Regions from separate parts of the Lyngbya sp. CCY1209 genome, predicted to be linked through region 2. Evidence: riboswitches for the same ligand, from Rfam matches in the RefSeq annotation. Region 2 holds a riboswitch; the other holds the start of a gene.

Region 1 (11,032 bases), on a different contig from region 2:
CAGATCTTCGGGTAAAAATAACGCGGCATTTTCCAGTTGGATACTTTGGGCGGTGAGGTTGTGTCCAACCGAGTCGTGAATTTCCCGGGCGATGCGATTTCGTTCCTGCAAAATCGCCCGATCTTCGACCAAAATCGCGTACTCCCGAAGCTGCCGGTTCGCCTCAGCCAGTTCCCGGCGGCTCTGCTGTTCCGAGAGTAACGCCCCCACCAATAACAGGACAAAAACTAACACCAATCCGAATAGCAAACTGCTGTTGAATGTCAGGGTTAAAATCAGCCCGTGCAGGGGGTCAGAAGCCCGATGTTCCAAACCGTGCAGCCGCAGAAACGCCCACAGGAGAAAGGACCCGTAGGCGAGGAGGGCGACGACAATTCGCCCCCGCCAGGAAAATAACAGGCAGGCCCGGATGGCCACCACCAGCAGCAGGGCTGAGAAAAAGCTGGTTCCCTGCCCGCCGAAGGCCACGGCCAGCCAACTGAAGCCGAACCCCAAACCGGCGTACAGCCAGCGGATCGGGGCTTTTTGCGATCGCCCCGGCAGCCTCAACCCCATCAGGCCCAAACTGGCGATACTGACCGCCACGCCGGCGGGAAACCCGGGTCGGCGGGGCAAATTTTGCGGACCCATCATTCGCCGTCTCCCGTAACCGGGCGGGCCGTCGGGGGACTGGACTTGAGAGTGGACTTCCTGCCGCATCCAACCGGGACGGTAGGCGGGGGGGAGGGGGCTAAAAGCCGTCAAAAGGGCGATCGCGATTAAAACCCATTCCAAGTACAGTAGAAGGGGCACCGGAGACTTCGGACGACGAAACCATCGCATGGGGGATAAAATATCTCGTTGAATTGCTATAGTTTAAAACGCATCTGCCACCCATTTAAAGGGTAAAATCTCCGACCAACCTCGGGCATTTGGTACTTAAGGACTAGGTGAATAGGTCTTTGGTGCGATCGCCAACCTTCATTTCAATCCGACATTGTAACCATCCAAATTGGGAACTTTGATCGAGGCGATCGCGCCCCCTCCACCCCTATGATGAAATCAAAGCTCGAAAGAGTCAATCCTCAAAACAAGATTGAAGGAGATCGGACGATGAAAATGCAAAAATTATTCTCTACAATTGCAGTGACGAGTTTATTTCTTCCCCTGAGTGCGGCGGCGGCCTTCGCCGGTCCGGGTCGTGGCATGGGATTCAATGGTTTAAATTTGAGTGCCGAACAACAGCAAGAAATCCAAGAAATTCGCGATCGCACCTACGCCGATTCCGACACTCAGCGCCAGCAATTGCGGGAAAATCGCGATCAAATGCGATCGCTCCGGCAAAGTGACGCCAGCGCCGAACAACTGCGCCAACAGCGTCAAAACAATCAGGAATTGAGCCGCGCTTTGGGCGATCGGCGCTTCGAGACACAGTTGCAAATTCGCGACACCCTCACCCCCGAACAACGCGCCCAACTCGGTCAAGGTCAAGGGCGGGGTCGCGGCGGTCGCGGCGGCGGTCGCGGCGGCAATCAAGGAGATTGCCCCTACCAATAAATCGCAATGCCTACTCCCGCCTCTATTTTGGGGTTAATAACGGTTCTCAAAGTCCCCCTTTTTAAGGGGGATTTAGGGGGATCGCTCAAATCATATTCAGATGATTGGGGAGGTTTAGGAGGGGATAACCGGATCTGATATGATATGGCGATCGGGATATAGCAGTGTGAAATGATTCGTAAAAATCCGACTCGTTCAAAGCCCCCAGAATTGGGGGTTTGGGGGCCAGACAATTTTCCAATGATTTCCGATTGCTATAGTCTATGTCCAACCGAGTCCACGCAAGCGTGGACTTTTGCTGTGAGCCTTTAAATTCATTTCAAGGCAGGTGAAATCAGGGGCAGTTCCCCGACAATACAAACTCACTGCAACAAATGTTGCAACTCCGCCGATCGCTGTTTCAAACGGGCCGACAACAGCCGGACGATCGCCTTGTGAAATTCTTGTGCCAACTGCGGCTGTTCCGTCTCTATTTTCTCAAAGGCGACGGTCGAAAGATGGTAAAGATCGCTATTTTCTTCCGCGATAACGGAAGCCGATCGCGGCGCGTTCTGATACAACCCCATCTCCCCCAAAATCGTGCCGCCGGTGTAGGTTTGCACCCGCTTTTCGCTCCCGTCTTCCAACTCGAAAACAACGCTGACCCGTCCCGACTCCAGGAAATACAAACCGTCGGAGGGATCGCCCTGGCGAAATAAAGTCTCACCGGCGGCAATTTCCAAATATTGAAAATACCCCATCAACGTCTCGACATCTCGGGGTTCGGCAATGAACCGCCGCAGTTGTTCCGGCAGGGGAGAAACCCCGGAATCATCCAACTTCGACTCCTCCAAAAGCCGATCTTCGCACCACTCCAAACCGCGATCGAGGTCGGCAAACACCCGGAATGTCGAGTCCTCCGATTCCAAAATTTCGCCCTGTTTGAGTTGAGATTCCACCGCCGGTTGTAGGTTCGTCAATGCGATCGCCAAATTCTCCTTTTGGGCGATCTGGCGCAACTTGGCGAAACTCACCACCACCGAAGAATCGAGGCCGTTCACCAACCGAAAATCCAGCACCAAAAACCGCAGTGGCGGTTGGTCTTCCGCCCCCAACCGTTCCCGAACTTGCTTGAGTAACTTATTCGCCGTTCCGAAAAAGATAAATCCCTGCAATTCCAGGATGTAAATTTTCTCTCCCCGTTCCTGCAACAACAATTCCTGATCCCGCGATCGCTGGACGTAACTCTTGCGGTTGGCACCCGAAAACGTGTGTTTGGTCACGTCGATGCGGCTGTAATTGATGACGAACAAAACGATCGCCACCACCAAACCGACCGCCACCCCTTCCAACAGTTCAAAAGTTGCGATCGCCAGCAAAATTACAATCACCAAAAAATAGTCAGACTTCGGCAATTCAAACCAGGCGTCGTACAGCCACTCCACCAAAAACGACAGCCCCAGCAACAGCAGGAACCCCCCCAAAACCACCCTCGGAAACAGCGACAAAACCGAGATCCCCACCGCCAACATCACCGCAAAAACCGCCGCCGCCGACAGTGCCACCAACCGCCGCGACGCGCCCATTTTCGTCGCCAAAACGCTCAGAGACGTGACGTGAGAACCCACCAAACCGCCGCCCAAACCGGACAGCAAATTGGCGACCCCCGCCGCCCGCAATTCCCGGTTTAAATCGATATCGCGGTTCGTGATTAATTCCATGCTACTCGCCGTCAGCAGCAGTTCCAAAGTGGTGATAATCGTAATCGCCCCCATATCCCCCAGGCGATCGCCGATCGCGGACCAATTCGCCCGTTTCAGCGTCTCCAAACCCACCGGACGCCAGGAACCGCCCCCCTCGGGAAACGGACCCAACAACCACCCCCCGTCCGTCGCCGCCGCCAAAGACGTATCGGTGAACGCCAAAATTAGGTAAAAAGACACCAACGCCACGACGAAGCCGACGGGGAGCACCGGGAATTTCGGGTAGCGGCGGGACAGCAGCAGCAACGCCACCGCAAACGCCAACGCCGGCAACCACCGCAGCAATAAATCGGGTGCCAATAAAACTGGCAATTGGGCCCAATTCAATTCTTCCCCGGTGGTGACGGCGAACCCCCCCTCGAACAGCAGCCAACCAACGCCGGCGAGGAAGCCACCCACGACGGGATAGGGGATGAAGCGGATCAACTCTCCGGCTTTCAGGAGTCCGAGGATGAGGAGAAAAACGCCGGTGATTAAAGCCGTCAAACCGATCGCCACGATCGCACTTGAAAATAAAATATCGGGGGGTGCGTCTTCTGGCAAGCGATCGCCGATCTCGGCCACCATCAACGCCAAAATCGGCACGGCGGCGGGGAGGGGGATGGCGATCATCCCGGCGGGGGAAGAACTCAAAACTGCGACGATCGCGCAAATTATTCCCGCACTGAAAAAGGCGATGCCGATGCCGGCGGTGAGGAATTCGGCCAGGTGTTCGGAAAAAATTAAAGCGGCGTAGGAGATGCACATCGTCACGCCGATGGCGCCGACAACCACACCGGCGACGAGGCTGGAGAAAAGTCCCTCGGGGGAGAGTTCCGCTGCGATCGCCCGTTGCAGGTTGGGGAATTTGGAGCTTTCTAGAGTCATGGCTTGCGGTTGAGCGTCCGGACACGATCTTACTTAAAATACCAGGTTCGTCACCTTTGCCATCATCGCGACCCCGACGGAGAACTGTTTTGAAAGCAATACCGAAGTATTGATCCTAAAAAAAGAGGCGGAAAAAGGCGGCGATATTGGTGATCGCTCGCACCGGTCGGAAAACTTCCTCCGCCGTATCGCTGACGGCCGTCAGAGCGGAACGATTCACGACGACGACATCATTATTTCGCAACACCGGGTTATTTTCGGGGGAAACTCCGCTCGCGAGATCGACCAGTATCGTCTGGCGAGAAACCGTCCCGTTCGGGTTCAGACGGATGAGTTCCACGCTCCCTTTTTGGGCTCGAACCGGGTCGAAACTACCGGCAGCGAGTAAAGCCTGATTTAAAGGAGTATTCGGCGGCACCCGTATCGCCCCCGGATTGACCACTTCCCCGATCACATTCACGTTGATGGTTTCCGGCGAGAAGTTAGCCGATGCCAGGGTTTCCAACTCTTCCGGCGCGATCGCCTCGGCCGTGGGGACGACAATCGTATCTCCATCCTGCAAAAACAGATCCTGGGTGATATCCCCGGACTGCAACAGGTCCCACAGGTTGACCGTGAAAACCTGCAACCCGGAGCGGGTACTCCGGCGAAGTTCGATTTGACGGATATCGGCTTCCTCTTGAATTCCTCCCGCCACCTGCAGGGCTCGGGTGAGGGTGGGGAAATTGGCGGCGTCGCCGTCTTCGGTCGCCTGGGGCGCGATCGCATAGGAACCGGGACGGAAAACCTCCCCGACGACCGCCACCTGAACCGGGTCGATCGCCTGGGGGACGAGGCTGGTAGACGCGAACTGTCGCATTTGGGCCGGATCTGAAGATGTGGCCGTCGGCACGAAAATACTGTCCCCGTCCAGCAGCACCGGATTTTGGCTCAGATTCCCCTGCTCGACCAATTCGCCCAGGTCGAGGATGATGGGGCGATCGGCGGAATGGGCCCGCCGGAGTCGCACCTCCCTGACGTCCGCCGCCTGGGTGATGCCCCCGGCGAGGTTCAGGATGTCGGTCACGTGGGGAAATTGTTGTCCGTCTGCAAAGGTGACGGTGTAGGAGCCGGGACGGGACACTTCTCCGGCGATCGCCACCTGAATGGGCCGGGGTTCCACCAAACTGAGGGTGACAACAGGCTGTTGGAGGAGGCTGGCGTACTGTCGGGAAACGAGAATTTGAGCCTCGGGGATGGTGAGTCCCCCGACCCGGACGACGCCGACTCCCCGCAGGTTCAGCGTACCGTCAGCCAAAACCAGATATTCCCCGCTATATTTCTCGACGCCAAACACGTCGATTTGGACGCGATCGCTCTCCCCCAGGCGATAGGCGACTCCGGGTTGAATGGGAGAAGTCGAATCGGACGGAGGAGGCGTTTGGGCGATTCCCGGCGGGTAAATACCGAAGGCGATCGCGCTCAATAATGTGAGGCTGACCGCCGACTGACCGAAAGTAGAACGTCGCATAGATTCGGGTTTGGGGCAATTGGGACGGTGGGAAAAACTCGGAGTTTTTAACTTTAATATTGTAGCTCAGGTGAAGCCGAGTTGTCCCACGATCGGCGATGGTTTCCCATTTCTTATCACCCCTTGTTATTTCAAGGGCGATCGCTATTCTGGCAGGAGATGACTCACAAATAGTTTCAGCCACAGAAATGGCAAAAACCACTCCAAACCCACCGTCGGCGGAATCAGATAAAAGCCGAATAAAAGACCGATGCTAAACAATAGTAGCGCCACGGGACGACCCAGATCGCGGGGGACGGTCAAAATCAAACTAGACCCCAAAAGTAAGAAACTGTAAGTCAAACCAAAAAAGAACCAATCTCCGCCGCGAAAGAGGGTCGCCACGATGAATAAATGCAGGCCGTGAATCGCTACGAAACCGAAGTGGTGGCGGAATGTTTGACCGGGGCGATGATACCAGCGTTTGGCGGCGGGGGTGGCGTTGGTGACAATCCCTCCGGTGAGGTCGAAAGCGAAAAGGGTGGCGATCGCGAGTTGTACGGAATTCCAAGGAAGCTGCCAGGAGAGCGCGACGAGGGGAAGGGCGATCGCGGCTGAGATAGAGGACACAAATTGAAGCCATAACTCGCCGGGGGTCCCATGGGGGCCGACAATGCGATCGAGCCTTTAAAAAGACACGGCTTTCAAGCTCTCGTCCTTTTCTCGTAAAAACTATTTTAGCAAACATGATATCATTCAAAATCCGGTGACATTTTCCCACTGTTCATGACAACTCATCCAACTCTCCGTGTCCTCTGTGCCTCTGTGGTTAATTTTCCGAATTGAATCATCTAAAAAAAAGGCAGGGGCAACCCCCCGCCTTCTTTCAAATCAAAATTAAACGAGCCATTAAGCCTTCGCGACTTCCTTCTTCTTCTCCTCTTCCGCCGCCAAGAACTTCTCCAACTCCGTCAGCGCGTCCGCATCCACCTTCGTCTGCATCGGGCAGAATTTCGGGCCGCACATCGAGCAGAATTCGGCCGTTTTGTAGATGTCCGCCGGCAGGGTTTCGTCGTGGTACTCCCGGGCGCGATCGGGATCGAGGGACAATTCAAACTGTTTGTTCCAGTCGAAATTGTATCGCGCCGCCGACAGTTCGTCATCGCGATCGCGCGCACCCGGACGATGACGCGCAATATCCGCCGCGTGGGCCGCAATTTTATACGCGATCAAACCATTCCGAACATCCTCCGCATCCGGAAGCCCCAAATGTTCCTTCGGCGTCACATAGCACAGCATCGCCGTCCCGTACCATCCCGCCATCGCCGCACCGATCGCGGACGTGATATGGTCATAACCGGGAGCAATATCCGTCACCAGCGGTCCCAACACATAGAAGGGCGCCTCGGAACACTCCTCCATCTGCTTCTTGACGTTGAACTCGATCTGATCCATCGGAACGTGACCGGGGCCTTCCACCATCACCTGGACGTCATGTTCCCAGGCGCGGCGCGTCAACTCTCCCAGCGTCTTCAACTCCGCCAGTTGCGCCTCATCCGATGCGTCGTGGGTGCAACCCGGACGCAGGGAATCCCCCAAACTGAACGAGACATCGTACTTCTTGAAAATTTCGATAATGTCGTCGAAGTGGGTGTAAAGGGGATTTTGCTTGTGGTGGTGCAGCATCCACCGGGCGATGATCCCGCCGCCCCGAGACACAATCCCGGTAATCCGATTCCGCACCAAAGGCAAATACTCGATCAAAATCCCGGCGTGAATCGTCATGTAATCCACACCCTGCTGGGCGTGTTTTTCGATGATATGCAGGAAATCGTCCGGCGTCAGCTTTTCGATGTTGCCGTGGACGCTTTCCAAAGCCTGATAGATCGGGACCGTCCCGATGGGAACCGGGGAAGCGTCGATGATGGCGGTGCGGATGGTATCCAAATCGCCCCCGCCGGTGGACAGGTCCATCACCGTATCGGCCCCGTATTTCACCGCCAAATTCAGCTTGTCCACTTCTTCCTGCAAGTTGGAGGAGTTGGGGGAGGCGCCGATGTTGGCGTTGACTTTGCACTTGGAGGCGATTCCGATGCACATCGGTTCCAAATTGGGGTGGTTGATATTGGCGGGAATAATCATCCGACCCCGTGCCACTTCGTCCCGAATCAAGTCGGCGGGGAGGTTTTCCCGAGTCGCCACATGGTGCATTTCCTCGGTAATGATTCCCTGGCGGGCATAGTGCATCTGAGACACGTTAGCCTGCCCGCGTCGCTTGGCAACCCATTCAGCTCGCATAATTTATTCCCTCTGTTAACAGCTTCCCTACGCCGGTACTAGCCGGACTCAGGTTCCAAGGGTGTCTCTCAGCCTGGACTTCGCAGGCACCCCTAGCTCTGTGAATTAGTTGAAGATGTTAACACTTCTGGCGGGACTTGAGCCAGGATCGGTTAATAAATGTTCATGTCGATTTGTTACGAGATGGGGCGGGAGGCAGAATTGATAATTATCAATTATCAATTATCAATTATCAATTATCAATTAAATTCCCGACTCCCGACTCTGGACGATGAGGACGGAACAGGGGGCGCGGTGGACGACGAAGTTGCTGACGCTGCCGAGTAGGGCTTCGATGACCCCCTGGTGTCCCCGGCGGCCCACCACGATCAGATCCGTCCCGAAATCCTTGGCCATCTGACAGATGCAGCGTCCGGTGTCTCCCATTTTCCAGTTCCAGTCTGCGGTGATATTTTGGTCCGCGGCGCGGCGGACGCAGGAATCCAACCAACTGCGGATGTGGTCGAGTTCGCTTTCGAGTCGTTCCTGCATGATCTGGGAGTAGCGGGCGATGTTGCTGGCGTGGAGGTCGCTGTAGCCGTAGGGGTCGGGGTCGTTCACTTCCAGGCGGTGGAAGATCATCAGTTGGGCGCCGTTTGGTTTGGCCAGGGCGATCGCTTCTTCGAGAACGATTTCGCTGTGGGAGGAGCGATCGAGCGCCACTAAAATTTTTTGATATCCCATTTTTGCTGTCCTCCGTTCGGTTTGTGACCCGGCCCCGAAATCCTCGTGACCCGCCGTTTCCCGGATTCTGCCCGCCGTCCGGAGAGCCAACTTTGTGAGGCTGGGAATTAAAGATTTAAAACCGCTTTTAGTATTCAATATAACATTTTTACGACCGCAAATCTGCTACTCAACGCAACGAAAAAAACGGACAAGCAGCTCAACTCCCGAGCCCGGGGCAGGGACGGGAGTCGAGACTGGGGCGATCGATTGATAATTATCAATTATCAATTATCAATTATCAATTAATCTTTCACCAGTTCGTTGTTGATTTCGTTGACGGGTTGACGCCGCAGTTCGACGGATTCCGATCGCGGCAGGAGATCGAAGACTTCCCGGAAGACATCATCGACTCGCTCGTAGGACACCAGCCCGATTTCGTCCAGGACGACTTCGCCGGACTCGTCGATGAGTACGGTTTGGGGGACGTATCCGCGATAGTAATAGCCCGGTTCCGTGGGGGATTGGGTCCCGTTCTCGGCCACGATCGCATCGACGTTGACGGGGATGAAGTCCGCGGCCCGCCCGTAAAATTCTTGTAGCCGGGAAACCGTGGTGGAAAACAGTTTGCAGTCTTTGCTGTCGTCGAGGAAAAAGACCAGGAGGGCGGGTTTGTGGATTTTTAACGACTGGGACAGTTCGACTCGGGGCGGGACGAGGGACCCGTTTCCGCCGTAGAGGGCGAAAATATTGCCGTCGAAGTGATCGTCGTCGATATTCGCCCAAGCCGGGGCACTTCCCAGAAACATCGCCAGGATGAGACTCAGGGCGACGGCGAGTAAGCCCGTGGGGATGAGTCGCACCCGGGGACGGACGGAGGCTCGGTCAGATGAGATGGGGTTGGATGTGAACACTGTCATCAATGAGTTGGGGCACCTAGCTTCATGAATTGTTACACTTTTTCAAGTTTATTTTACATTGGGCGATCGCAAAATTGGAATTTCCCCGCCCCGATCCGGTTTGCCTTCGCGCCGTCCGACCCCAAAATCCGGGCTTTTTTGACCGCGACACCCGCTTTTATTTCGGCCCGTGTTTTTTTTTTCGGCTTCATTCTCTGATCGTTCGGCTTTGACGATATTTTCTATATTGACTTCAAATCGACATTAAATGCATCTAAATCTACGATTTAAAATTTATTGTCGGTTTTAATTATTTTTATATTTTAATTTTTATCAAATAATATAAAACGATATTATTTTTCCGTTTGACCCCCATCGACCGCGATCGGATGGCGCTCCTTTTCGGGGGTCGAACCGCGATCGCGATCGGCCACAAATTCTTCGGAACGACCGCTCCGTTCCCGGGGCGGGGGGTCGGGGGCGGAGTGGCGGGGACGGAATCGAAAAAGTCGCCCGAACACCCGCTGCGAGGGACAAAGCGCCCCCCGAACCCCTCCGGTTTTGCGGTCTGGAAAAGCCGAGTCCCCCGACCCGTTCTCGGGGGGGGTGGCGGACGAAATGTTAAAAACTATTACAAATCGACTAAGGATGTGAACGTGACGCCTCAAAATTACATTGCGATAGGTCATCGTGTCGCGGGGTTAAAAACGGGAGCGAATTGTGACCGACGGGCGATGTCTAGGCCCTGAAGCGGGACAACTGCCGCCGGTGCCGTGCAATCCCCTCGGGTCTCGTCCGCCCCGGAGAGAATCTCGCCGACCCAACCCGACCTAGCGGGGTTCCATCCGGCAAAACGGCCGGAAAGCCCAAACCTCTCCGGCGCGATCGCGATCGGAGAGAATCACGCGGTAATCTTGGCCGCGGCCAAGGCTTGCCCTCTCAGGAGAAGTTCCCGCCACCCCCCGCCCCGAGCGGAGTGATGAGGGGCCTTCCCCAAGCTGAGAAGCAACGACCTCTGGCTCGTGACGAGACGAGTCGTTGGCGTAATCATGAACACATTAGCTAAACCCTGTGGTAGAAAATGAGTATCGTTACCAAATCCATCGTGAATGCAGACGCTGAAGCGCGTTATCTGAGCCCGGGTGAGTTGAACCGGATCAAATCTTTTGTCACCACCGGCGAACGTCGGGTTCGGATCGCCGAAACCCTGACGGGCGCCCGCGAGCGCATCGTCAAAGAGGGCGGAAATCAACTGTTCCAGAAGCGCCCCGACGTCACTTCTCCCGGTGGAAATGCCTACGGTGAAGAAATGACCGCCACCTGCCTGCGGGACCTCGACTACTACCTGCGTCTGATCACCTACGGAATTGTGGCCGGCGACGTGACCCCCATCGAAGAAATCGGGGTCGTCGGCGTCCGCGAAATGTACAAGTCCCTCGGTACTCCCATCGAAGCCGTAGCTGAAGGGGTGCGGGCCATGAAGGGTGTCGCCACTTCCC
Region 2 (11,032 bases):
CATCATCGAGGCGGTGAAGGACAACAAGGCGGGGCTCGCGTCCGAGGGCGCGGATGTGCTCTATCATTTCCTGGTGATGCTGGCCGCGCGCGATGTGGCCTTGGATGATGTGCTCAAGGTTCTGGCCGAGCGTCAGGGCCTGAGCGGCATCGCCGAAAAAGCGGCCCGCCCCAAGGGATAACACTTGTCGGCACGGCACAGGACGCCTGCCCACCGATCAGATCGATGGGCAGCGCGCGCTGATCGGTGCCCGGATCAGGCGGCCGGTTCAGGCGGTCGGATCAGGCAGTGGGGGCCTGCGCCAACCAGGTCAGGATTGCCTCTGTCGTCTCCTGCGGGCGTTCCTGCTGAATCCAGTGGCCACACTCCAGGGTGACGATCTCCACGTTGGGCACGAACTCCGTCAGACTATCGGATTGGGGGATCGTGTCCTGCGCGCCATAGATCATCAGGGCGCGCTGGTCGATCCGGGGCGCGACATCGGCCAGAAGATGCCAGTTGCGGTCGAGGTTGCGATACCAGTTGATGCTACCGGTGAACCCGGTCTCCGCAAAGGCGGACACAAAGACCGCCAGATCCTCGTCACACATCACCGGGTCGCCCTGCGGCTGCTGCGCAAGGGCCAGATCCATCATCATCATGCCCGGTGAAGGCTGCGCCGGCGGCAGGTTCTTGCGAAACAGGTTGCGCAGGAACTGCGCCGCGTTCTGGTCGAGCACCGCATCCGCCACCCCGGGCTGGCGGTTGAAATGCACAAGGTAGTGGTCGCTGCCAAACACCTCCTCGATGAATTCGATCCAGGGTTTCGGCGTGCGGGGCTGGTAGGGCAAGGCCAGGCTGACGATGCCGGACACCCGGTCCGGATGCAGTTGTGCCAGCCCCCAGACCACATTCGCGCCCCAGTCATGCCCCACACATATGGCCTGCTGATAGCCGAAGTGATCCAGCAGCCCCACCAGATCCCCCGTCAGGGCGGCAATGTCATAGGCCTCAACCTCGGCCGGACGGGACGACCGTCCATAGCCGCGCTGGTTCGGGGCGATCACATGGTACCCGGCCGCCGCCAGCGCCGGCATCTGCTCGCGCCAGGAATAGGCATGCTCCGGCCAGCCGTGGCACAGCAGGATCGGGTGGCCGGCGTTTTCCTGGCCGCACTCGAACACCTCCAGTTCGACACCATTCACAGAAACAAAGCTGGGGGCGGGAAAAAGGGTCGTCTCAGGCATCGCGTTATCTCCTTGTTGAACACGTCAAACGCGGCCTAATCTGCAATGGTGCCAAATTCTGACACCATTTGAGGGGGCCGCAGACGGATATGACTCCGCGTCACCGACAGGACAGCATCCTGCGCATTCTGCGCCGCAGGGGCAGCACGACGGTGCGCGCCCTGGCCCATGATGTCAGCGCCTCGCGCCGCACCATCCTGCGGGACATCGCCGCGCTGCGGGATGAGGGGTATGTGATCCATGCCGATCCCGGGCGCGGCGGCGGTCTCTGCCTTGATATCGGCTCCGTGCGGGCCACCGCGCGCCTGTCGGTGACCGAGGTCTTTGCGCTGGTGATCAGCGTTGCAAGCATGAAGGCCGCCGGCCAGCTGCCGTTTTCCGGGCTCGCCGACAGCGGCTTGGCCAAGATCGAAAGGTCACTGCCGGCGGACAAGATCCGCGACCTGCGGCGTTTCCTGGACTGTCTCTATGTCGGCAGGCTGGCCCCGCAGGTGGACATTTCCGACCTCGGCCCGATGGACCCGGCGCTGCTGCCAGCCTTCGAGACGGCATTCCTGGATCGGGTTCTCCTCGCGTTCCGATACCGCGATGCAAAGGGGGCCACCTCGACCCGCCGGGTCGAGCCGCAGGCGATCCTGGTGCTGCCGCCTCTGTGGTATCTGGTGGCCTGGGATCCCGACCGCGCGGCGGTGCGCCATTTCCGCATGGACCGGATCAGCGCCCCAGACTGCATCGAGGGCACCCGGTTTCAGAAACGCCACGTGACGTTCGACGATGGCGTGCGCCCCCTCCGCTAACCCCGGCAGAGGACCGCGCCTTGCCGCCAGGCAAGGCGCCGGGCCCAACGGGAGGCGCGCATGTCCCATGCGCAACGACGGGCGGGAGCCGCCCCTCGCCCGCCCTTCAGAGTTTTGAGGAAATGATACCGGTTGCAAAGCCGCCCTGGCGCAGCTCGCCGAACAGGCGCTGGTATTCGATCTTTGGGCAGCGGTTCTGGATCACATCCACGCCACGGGCCTGCGCCTGTGCCGCGGCCTCGGCATGCTCCACCCCGATCTGCATCCAGATCGTCCGCAGCGTCGGAAAGGCTGCAAGCGCCTCTTCCACGATGCCGGGCACCGCTTCGGGGCGGCGGAAGATATCGACCATATCCACCGGCTCCGCAATCTCGGAGAGCGATGCGTGCACCGTTGCGCCAAACAACTGCGTTCCGGCATGGCCCGGGTTCACCGGGATCACCCGATAGCCCTTCAGCGACAGGTAGCGGGCGACGTAATAGCTCGGCCGCACCGGATTGGGCGAGACCCCGACAACGGCGATCACCTTTGTGCGGGTCAATATGGTTCTGAGATGCGCATCCGAATACATGTGGACACTCTGCGCAGGTGTTGCCGTCAGCGCAAGCCCCGCCACGCAGACACCTCGCAGACCTGCGGGCAGAGGCGCCAAGAAAAAAGCGCCCGAAGAAGCTCCGGGCGCGAGGTGTGGAACGAGGGACAGTGAAAAAGATCTGTGGCGGTTCCAAAGCCACAGCCTGCTATTGAATCTGGGGCTGTCGCGGCGGATTGAAAGAGCGGCTCTCTTTTTTGTGAAGAGGGCGCGTGTATTGCAGCTTGACTCTGCCCCGCGCAGCACCAAGCGCGTGATCAATCCGCTTGCAGCACTCCGGGCCAGGCCGCCCGTGCCGCCCGGATCATCCCGTCCGGCTCTGCCAGCCACAAGGCCTCCACCCGCGGCGTATGAAACAGATAGAGCCGCCCGTCGACGATCTCCCACGTCAGGGGATTGCCGTCGAACACCCGACCACGGGCCATGCCATAGGCGCAATGGCCGCCGAAACGGGGTGCATAGGCTCTCGGGTTGGCCTCGAAGCGCGACTGGTTCTCGGCGGAGTGGAAGAGCCAGACCGCCCCTTTCCACATCAGCGCGTGATCCGAATGCCCCTTCAATGGCGCGTCGGCCAGGTGGAAGGACACAGGGTCGTAGCCCCCGATGGCAATTCCGTCGTCAACCGCGATATAGAGCGTCCCGGCCGCGGCTTGGGTTGCGGGGACCATGGCACACATCCCCGCAGTCATGATGACAGCGCCCAGCCCACGCAGGGCGGGTATCAGACGATGATGCAGCACAGTCTCCCTCCGGCACGATTTCAGATGGCACAGAGAATGCCGACTGGCGCGGCGTCGGAAAAGACCGGATACGGGAATTTGAACAGCTTGTGACAAGTGTTGCACACAGGATTCAAAATGCGCGCGCCCACGGCGGGCCTGCGCGCAGTCTGCCGGGCCCGCCTGTCCTGTCGGCCCCGTCGCGCCTCGTCGCGCCCCCTTGAGGGGGCTGTCACGCGGTGTCAGTCGAAGATGTCCTCGATCGCGTCAAAGACCTTTTTCCAGCCGGATTTCTTCTTCTTCTTCTTTTTCTTTTTCAGCTGCTTGGCCACCAGCCCCGCTGCCAGATCGCCCCAATCACCGGTCTTTGCCGCGCGGGTGGGGTTGGGTTTGGCCGGTTTTGACGCCTTGGGCCGTTTGCCACGGGTCTGCGCCGTTTTCTGCCCTGCCAGCGGCCGCATCTTTTGCGCCGACAGCGGCGCGCCGCAGGTGCCACACACCAGCGCGTGCACGGCCGCATCGGGCACAAATGTGGACTGGACGCCACAGTAACAACAGCGAATGAGTTTGCCGCCGGGGATGCTCTTATGTGCGATGGGGACCTCCTCCTGTTCAGCCCTTCAACGAAGCATATAGGGAGAGCGCCGCCGCATTTGAAACATTGAGCGAGCCAAAACCGCGCGCCGCGTCGATCTTGACCAGCTTATCGACGGTTTCCTTGGTCTTTTGCCGCAAGCCCGGCCCTTCGGCGCCCAGCACCAGGGCGATCGGATCGGAGGTGCGGCCCGCGACCGCCTCCTCGATGGTTTCCTCGGCCTCGCCGTCCAGCCCCAGCACCAGATACCCCATCTGTTGCAGCGCCACGATACTGTCCGAGAGGTTGCGCATGCGCAGGTACGGCTGGCGTTCCAGCGCGCCGGAGGCGGTTTTGGCCAGAGCCCCGGTTTCCGGGGCCGAGTGGTGACGGGTGCCGATCACCGCCGAAGCGCCGAGCACTTCGGCCGAGCGCAGGATGGCGCCAACGTTGTGGGGGTCGGTCACCCGATCCAGCAGGATCACCCGCGGGATTTCGGCGCCGATGCAATTGTCCTCAAGCCCGCCCCAGTTCAGCGGCTTGACTTCCAGCGCCGCCCCCTGGTGCACCGAGCCGGGATCGATCGGCACCGAGAATTTGCGCGGATCGACCACATCGGGTGTCATGCCGGAGGCGGCGATGGCGTCTTCGAGCTTGTTCTGGGCATTCAATGTCACCACAAGGCGCAGCTTTTCGCGCCGGGGATTGAGCAGCGCATCGCGCACCGCATGCAGGCCAAACAGCCAGACGGTTTCCGCCGAGGCCGCCTTTTTGGCCTTTTCCTTTTCCACCACCCAGGCGGGTTTCTTGCTGGGTTTCTTGTTCATGACATGCTCCGGAAAACAAAATGCGAGGCGGCGGAAAAAAGTTGCGCTTTTCCGGTTGACGCCCGTTTGGTGCGCTAGTAATCACGCCTCCACGTCAGGTGCAACATGCTTCTGACCGTGGGCGACAGGCCGCAAGGTGTGGCAGGGGACTGTAACTCCCTCGCGGAGACGCACGCTAGGTTCGATTCCTAGGTCGCCCACCATCTTCTCTCTTTCAACTGAAAAATCAACGACCTGAGACAGGATGGTATTCGCCGTCCTGTGGGTCGTTTTTCCAAATACTGTGGTCCACCCCCGCGCGCGACCGGGGAAGCCGGTGCGGCTGCGCCAGGTGGATTATTGCAGATTTTGCGGGTGAGCGATGGCGCCGGGGCGCTGCCCCGGACCCCGGGATATTTCCAAGAAGATGAAGGCTGGTGCCGCGGCAGGAACCGCTGCTCGGCGTCCCCTGGAACTGATCACGGGCGCGCCCTGGCCGAGCCGTCAGACCGTCTGGGCAAGCGCCGCTTCGACCCAGGCGACCAGCGTGTCGAGATCGGGGGCGGTTTCGACGGCCAGACCTTCGGCGAACCCCTCGAAGGCCTCGACGTTCATCCGGTTGACGCCGGACACCACCGGCAGCCCCATGGCCAGCGCTTCGGCGATGACCGGGCGCATGCCACGGCCATCGGCCTCGTGTTTGCCGAATTTATTGACCAGCAGCACCTGCGGCGCGGGTGTGGTGGCAAGCTGGGCGGTGACCAGCCCGACGGCGCGTTCGAGCGCCTCGGGGTTGAGACGGCAGCCACGGGCGCCCTCGCCCAGGGACTGGGAGATCCGGATGGTTTCCCCCTCGGGCAGGACGCGCACATCCATGTCGCAGAGCTTGCTGTCATAGCAATCGGTGTTGGTCTGCACGATGCCTGCGGTGCGAATGCCCCTTTCGGCCAACCGCTCTGCCAATGCGGTCAACAGGCGGTCGGTGGCACCGCGTTCGGTGGTCATCACATAGGCAAGCTGCATGGGGTCGTCCTTTGCATGTCGTCTGCGCAAGCGGCAGATTAGCGCGAAAGGACGGCGCCCGCCAGTGGCGACGCAGGCCGTGATTGTCGCAGATCAGCGCGTACCATGCGTGCCCGCTGCCATGGCGCTGAGGCCCAGCCGGGCAAAGAGCGCCTCGTCCGCGTCCTCCTCCGGGTTGTCGGCGGTCAGGAGCGTGTCGCCCATGAAGATCGAGTTCGCCCCGGCAAAGATGCACATCGCCTGCAGTTCATCGCTCATCTCGGTGCGCCCGGCCGAGAGCCGCACATGCGCGCGCGGCATCAGGATGCGGGCCAGCGCAATGGTGCGGACAAATTCGAGCGGATCAAGCGGAGGCGTGTCGGCCAGTGGCGTATCTGCCATCGGAATCAGCATGTTGATCGGTACTGATTGCGGATGTTCCGGCAGCGTCGCAAGGCTCAGCAGCATGTCGATCCGGTCGCCGCGCTCTTCACCCATGCCAAGGATGCCGCCCGAGCAGACGTTGATCCCGGCCTCGCGCACCCGCGCCAGGGTGTCCAGCCGATCCGCAAAGCTGCGGGTGGTGATGACCTCCGGGTAGTAGCGCTCCGAGGTGTCGATGTTGTGATTGTAGTAATCGAGCCCCGCATCCCGCAGGCGCAGCACCTGATCCTGCTCCAGCATGCCCAGGGTCATGCAGGTCTCCATCCCCAGCGCCTTGACGCCCGTGATCATCGCTTCCAGCTGAGCCATGTCGCGCGCCTTGGGGCCGCGCCAGGCCGCGCCCATGCAGTAGCGCGTGGCACCAGCGTCGCGGGCCTTCTTGGCCTCGGCAATCACCCGCTGCACCTCGATCAGTTTGGAGGCCGGGAGCTGCGCTCCATTGCGTGCCGATTGCGCGCAATAGGCGCAATCCTCAGCGCAGCCGCCGGTCTTGATCGACAGGAGGCGCGATTTCTGCACCGCGTTGGGATCAAACATCTGCCGGTGCAGGCTCTGGGCCTGAAACAGCAGATCCATGAAGGGCTGGGCATAGATCTCCTCTGCCTCCTGCCGGGTCCAGTCGGTGCGGATAAGGGGGGTGTCGAGCATGGGAAGCCTCGCTGGATAACGGATCACACTACACGCCAAGGAGGCGCGAATCTTTTATAGATAATATATAAACCATGAATATGGGCAGTACAGCGTTGAATATATTTGAGTTTCATTCAGGCATGCCCATCAAAAATACGCGCATAGGGCGAATGCACGGCAGAACTCTCTGCAGGTGGGCGTGGATCAGAAACCTCTTGACGGGCTGCCATGTCCTCCCCTACGCCTAGGGCCACGCAGGGGAGTCCCGCCGAGGGGACTGAGAGGCAGACAGGGAGAAATCCCGGTGACGCGACCCTTAGAACCTGACCCAGTTGATACTGGCGTAGGAAGCTAGGACAGTCGCGCATCGCCCCGGTACAGGGTTGATCCGCCGCTGCTCTGACACGGCAGGACCTGTACCCCCTGCCCCGTTTTCCTCCGGCCCGGCTCAATTGGTGTCTTTTTGAGAATGGACTCGAGGAGCACCAAGATGAACGTCCCCAACCCAAAGATCACCACAGGCGCATTGCCTGCGTCGCGCAAGATCTATGTGGCAGGCGAGATGCACAAGGACATCCGCGTGCCGATGCGTGAAATCGCCACCCATCCGACCGCGGGCGAAGCGCCGCTGCCGGTCTATGACAGTTCCGGGCCCTATACGGATCCGGAGATCCTGACCGACATTCGCGAGGGTCTGGCGCCGCTGCGCGCCGCCTGGATCAAGGATCGCGGCGATGTCGAGGCCTATCAGGGCCGCGATGTTACCCCTGCGGACAATGGCTTTGTCGCCGGCGACCGGCTGGTGCCGGAGTTCCCGGTGCGGCCCGCGCCCCTGCGCGGGACCGGGGATGCCGCCCCGACGCAGCTCGCCTATGCCCGCGCCGGGATCATCACGCCGGAGATGGAGTATATCGCCATTCGCGAGAACCAGCTGCGCGAGCTGTCGCCCTGTCATGGTAGCCGCGATGGCGAGGATTTCGGGGCCAATATCCCCGACTATGTGACGCCTGAATTCGTGCGCTCCGAGATCGCCGCCGGGCGCGCCATCATCCCCGCCAATATCAACCACCCGGAGCTGGAGCCGATGATCATCGGCCGCAATTTTAAGGTGAAGATCAACGCCAATATGGGCACCTCGGCCGTCACCTCCTCGATGGAGGAAGAGGTGGACAAACTGGTCTGGGCGATCCGCTGGGGCGCGGATACGGTGATGGACCTGTCCACGGGCCGCAACATCCACAACACCCGGGAATGGATCATCCGCAATTCGCCGGTGCCCATCGGCACCGTGCCGATCTATCAGGCGCTGGAAAAGGTGAACGGCATTGCCGAGGACCTGACCTGGGAGGTGTTCCGCGACACGCTGATCGAACAGGCGGAACAGGGCGTCGATTATTTCACCATCCACGCAGGCGTGCGGCTGCATATGGTGCCGATGACCGTGGAACGCGTCACCGGGATCGTGTCGCGCGGTGGGTCGATCATGGCAAAGTGGTGCCTGCATCACCACAAGGAGAGCTTCCTCTACGAGCACTTCGAGGAAATCTGCGACATCTGCCGCCGCTATGATGTGAGCTTCTCGCTGGGCGACGGCTTGCGTCCCGGATCGATCGCCGATGCCAATGACGAGGCGCAATTTGCCGAACTGGAGACGCTGGGCGAGCTGACCAAGATCGCCTGGGCCAAGGACTGCCAAGTGATGATCGAGGGGCCGGGCCATGTGGCCATGCACAAGATCAAGGAGAACATGGACAAGCAGCTGGAGTGCTGCCACGAGGCGCCGTTTTACACGCTGGGGCCGCTGACCACGGATATTGCGCCGGGGTACGATCACATCACGTCTGGCATTGGCGCGGCGATGATCGGCTGGTTTGGCTGCGCGATGCTCTGTTACGTGACGCCAAAGGAACACCTCGGTCTGCCGGACCGCGATGATGTAAAAACCGGGGTGATCACTTACAAGATCGCCGCCCATGCCGCTGATCTGGCCAAGGGTCTGCCCGGCGCGCAGCGGCGTGATGATGCGCTGAGCCGCGCACGGTTTGAGTTCCGCTGGGAGGACCAGTTCAACCTGTCGCTGGACCCGGAAACGGCACAGAGCTTTCACGACGAGACCCTGCCGAAAGAGGCGCACAAGGTGGCGCATTTCTGTTCCATGTGCGGGCCGAAGTTCTGCTCCATGCGGATCAGCCACGACATCCGCGCCGAGGCCCAGAAGGAGGGGTTCGAGGCGATGGCGGCGAAGTTCCGCGAAGGGGGCGAGCTTTATGTGCCGGTGGCGGATGCTGCGGCGGACACGCCGGAGGAGTCGGCGTGATCACCATCGCGGGCGCAGGTCTGGCAGGCCTCGCCTGCGCCTATGCACTGGCCCGCCGGGGCGTGGCGGTGCGCCTGTTCGAACGCTCCGGGGGGATCGGTGCCGACAGTGCGGCCCGCTACGCGGGCGGCATGCTGGCGCCCTGGTGCGAACGCGAAAGCGCCGAGGAGGAGGTGATCTCTCTCGGCAGCCGCGCCTTCGACTGGTGGGCCCGGATCACCCCGGTGCACCGGCGCGGCACGCTGGTGGTGGCACCGCGCCGCGACCGGGCAGAGGTGGCACGTTTCGGACGTCGCACCCGTGCGTACCGGCAGGTCGGCGGGGCGGAGATCGGCGCGCTGGAACCGGCGCTGGCGGGGCGGTTCGATCAGGGGCTGTTCTTTGAGGGCGAGGCGCATCTGGACCCGCGCCGGGCGCTGCGGGATCTGGCGCGCGCGGTGGTGGATCTGGGCGGAGAGATCAGCCTCGGCACCGAGGCCCCGCAGCAGGTCGATCTGGATTGCACCGGCATGGCGGCCCCGCTGCCGTCCTTGCGGTCGGTCCGGGGCGAGATGGCGATCCTGCGCTGCCCGGAGGTGGAGATCAGCCGCACACTGCGCCTGCTGCATCCGCGCACGCCGATCTACCTCGTGCCCCGGGGCGATGGGCACTACATGCTGGGCGCGTCCATGGTGGAAAGCGATCACGCCGGCCCGCCGACCCTGCGCGCCCTGATGGAGCTGCTGGGGGCGGCCTATGCGCTGTCGCCCGCCTTTGCCGAGGCGGAGGTGGTGGAGACCGGCGCCGGTCTGCGCCCTGCCTTTCCCGACAACCTGCCCCGGCTGGAGCGGCGTGACGGCACGCTGTTTCTCAACGGGCTGTACCGACACGGGTTCCTGCTGGCCCCGGCCATGGCCGAAGCCGCCGCAGACCAATTGATGGAGCACCGCGATGAAAATACTCGTGAATTCCGAACCGCATGAGATCACCGGCCCGTCGCTGGCCGCCGCGCTGATGGAGCTGGGCTACACCAGCCCGGCCATCGCAACGGCACTAAACGGGCAGTTCGTGGCCCGAGACGCGCGCGCCGCGCAGCCGCTGCACCCCGGCGACCGGATCGAGGTTCTGGCGCCGATGCAGGGGGGCTGAGATCATGGAGGTCTATGGCGAAACACTGACGTCACGCCTGTTTCTGGGCACCGCGCAATACCCCTCGCCCGCCGTCCTACAGGCGGCGATCCGCGCCAGCGACACCGATCTGGTCACCGTCTCCTTGCGCCGTGAGGCCGCCAATGGATCTGGCGCGGGGTTCTGGGATCTGCTGCGCGAGACCGGCGTGCGCATCCTGCCCAATACGGCCGGGTGTCACTCGGCGCGCGACGCCATCACCACCGCGCAGATGGCGCGGGAGGTCTTTGGCACCGACTGGATCAAGCTGGAGGTCATCGGCCATGCGGACACCCTGCAGCCGGATGTCTTTGGCCTGGTGGAGGCCGCGCGCGTGCTGAGTGCCGAGGGGTTCAAGGTCTTTCCCTATACCACCGAGGATCTGGTGGTGGGCGAACGGCTGCTGGAGGCCGGCTGCACGGTGCTGATGCCCTGGGGCGCGCCGATCGGATCCGGTCGCGGGCTGGCGAACCCCGAGGGGCTGCGCGCGATGCGGGCGCATTTTCCGGATGTTCCGCTGGTGGTGGATGCCGGCATTGGGCGGCCCTCGGATGCGGCGGCCGCGATGGAGCTGGGCATGGATGCGGTGCTGTTGAACACGGCGGTGGCCAAGGCGGGCGATCCGGCGCTGATGGCGCGCGCCATGGCGCTGGCGGTGGACGCGGGACACAAGGCCTGCCTGGCCGACCCGATGGAGCGACGCGACATGGCGGTCCCCTCCACCCCGGTGATGGGACTGGCGGACCTGAATTTGGCGGAGAAGACATGATGGAACGGTT

What was found. Region 2 has a riboswitch for thiamine pyrophosphate ahead of thiC (phosphomethylpyrimidine synthase ThiC). Riboswitches for the same ligand answer to the same signal wherever they lie in the genome.
Region 1: another riboswitch for thiamine pyrophosphate. It lies ahead of thiC (phosphomethylpyrimidine synthase); the one in region 2 lies ahead of thiC (phosphomethylpyrimidine synthase ThiC).

The regions. Positions count from the first base shown of each region.
Region 1 is NZ_JAYFER010000570.1:22,147-33,178, forward strand. It holds gene AC0QHF_RS20030 (sensor histidine kinase) at 1-822, opposite strand, end outside; gene AC0QHF_RS20035 (Spy/CpxP family protein refolding chaperone) at 1,093-1,536, shown strand; gene AC0QHF_RS20040 (SLC26A/SulP transporter family protein) at 1,899-4,145, opposite strand; gene AC0QHF_RS20045 (SLBB domain-containing protein) at 4,261-5,655, opposite strand; gene AC0QHF_RS20050 (hypothetical protein) at 5,800-6,264, opposite strand; gene thiC (phosphomethylpyrimidine synthase) at 6,544-7,932, opposite strand; TPP riboswitch at 7,940-8,036, opposite strand; gene AC0QHF_RS20060 (universal stress protein) at 8,176-8,655, opposite strand; gene AC0QHF_RS20065 (thylakoid membrane photosystem I accumulation factor) at 8,940-9,443, opposite strand; gene AC0QHF_RS20070 (hypothetical protein) at 9,887-10,222, opposite strand; gene apcA (allophycocyanin subunit alpha) at 10,615-11,032, shown strand, end outside.
Region 2 is NZ_JAYFER010000675.1:2,376-13,407, reverse strand. It holds gene AC0QHF_RS27960 (phosphoribosyl-ATP diphosphatase) at 1-181, shown strand, start outside; gene AC0QHF_RS27955 (alpha/beta fold hydrolase) at 282-1,226, opposite strand; gene AC0QHF_RS27950 (helix-turn-helix transcriptional regulator) at 1,316-2,023, shown strand; gene AC0QHF_RS27945 (CoA-binding protein) at 2,130-2,594, opposite strand; gene AC0QHF_RS27940 (YHS domain-containing (seleno)protein) at 2,873-3,283, opposite strand; gene AC0QHF_RS27935 (hypothetical protein) at 3,577-3,861, opposite strand; gene rlmB (23S rRNA (guanosine(2251)-2'-O)-methyltransferase RlmB) at 3,947-4,735, opposite strand; tRNA gene AC0QHF_RS27925 (tRNA-Tyr) at 4,855-4,938, shown strand; gene AC0QHF_RS27920 (DUF2478 domain-containing protein) at 5,219-5,737, opposite strand; gene bioB (biotin synthase BioB) at 5,831-6,808, opposite strand; TPP riboswitch at 7,037-7,157, shown strand; gene thiC (phosphomethylpyrimidine synthase ThiC) at 7,281-9,107, shown strand; gene AC0QHF_RS27905 (FAD-dependent oxidoreductase) at 9,104-10,069, shown strand; gene thiS (sulfur carrier protein ThiS) at 10,050-10,235, shown strand; gene AC0QHF_RS27895 (thiazole synthase) at 10,240-11,022, shown strand; gene AC0QHF_RS27890 (thiamine phosphate synthase) at 11,019-11,032, shown strand, end outside.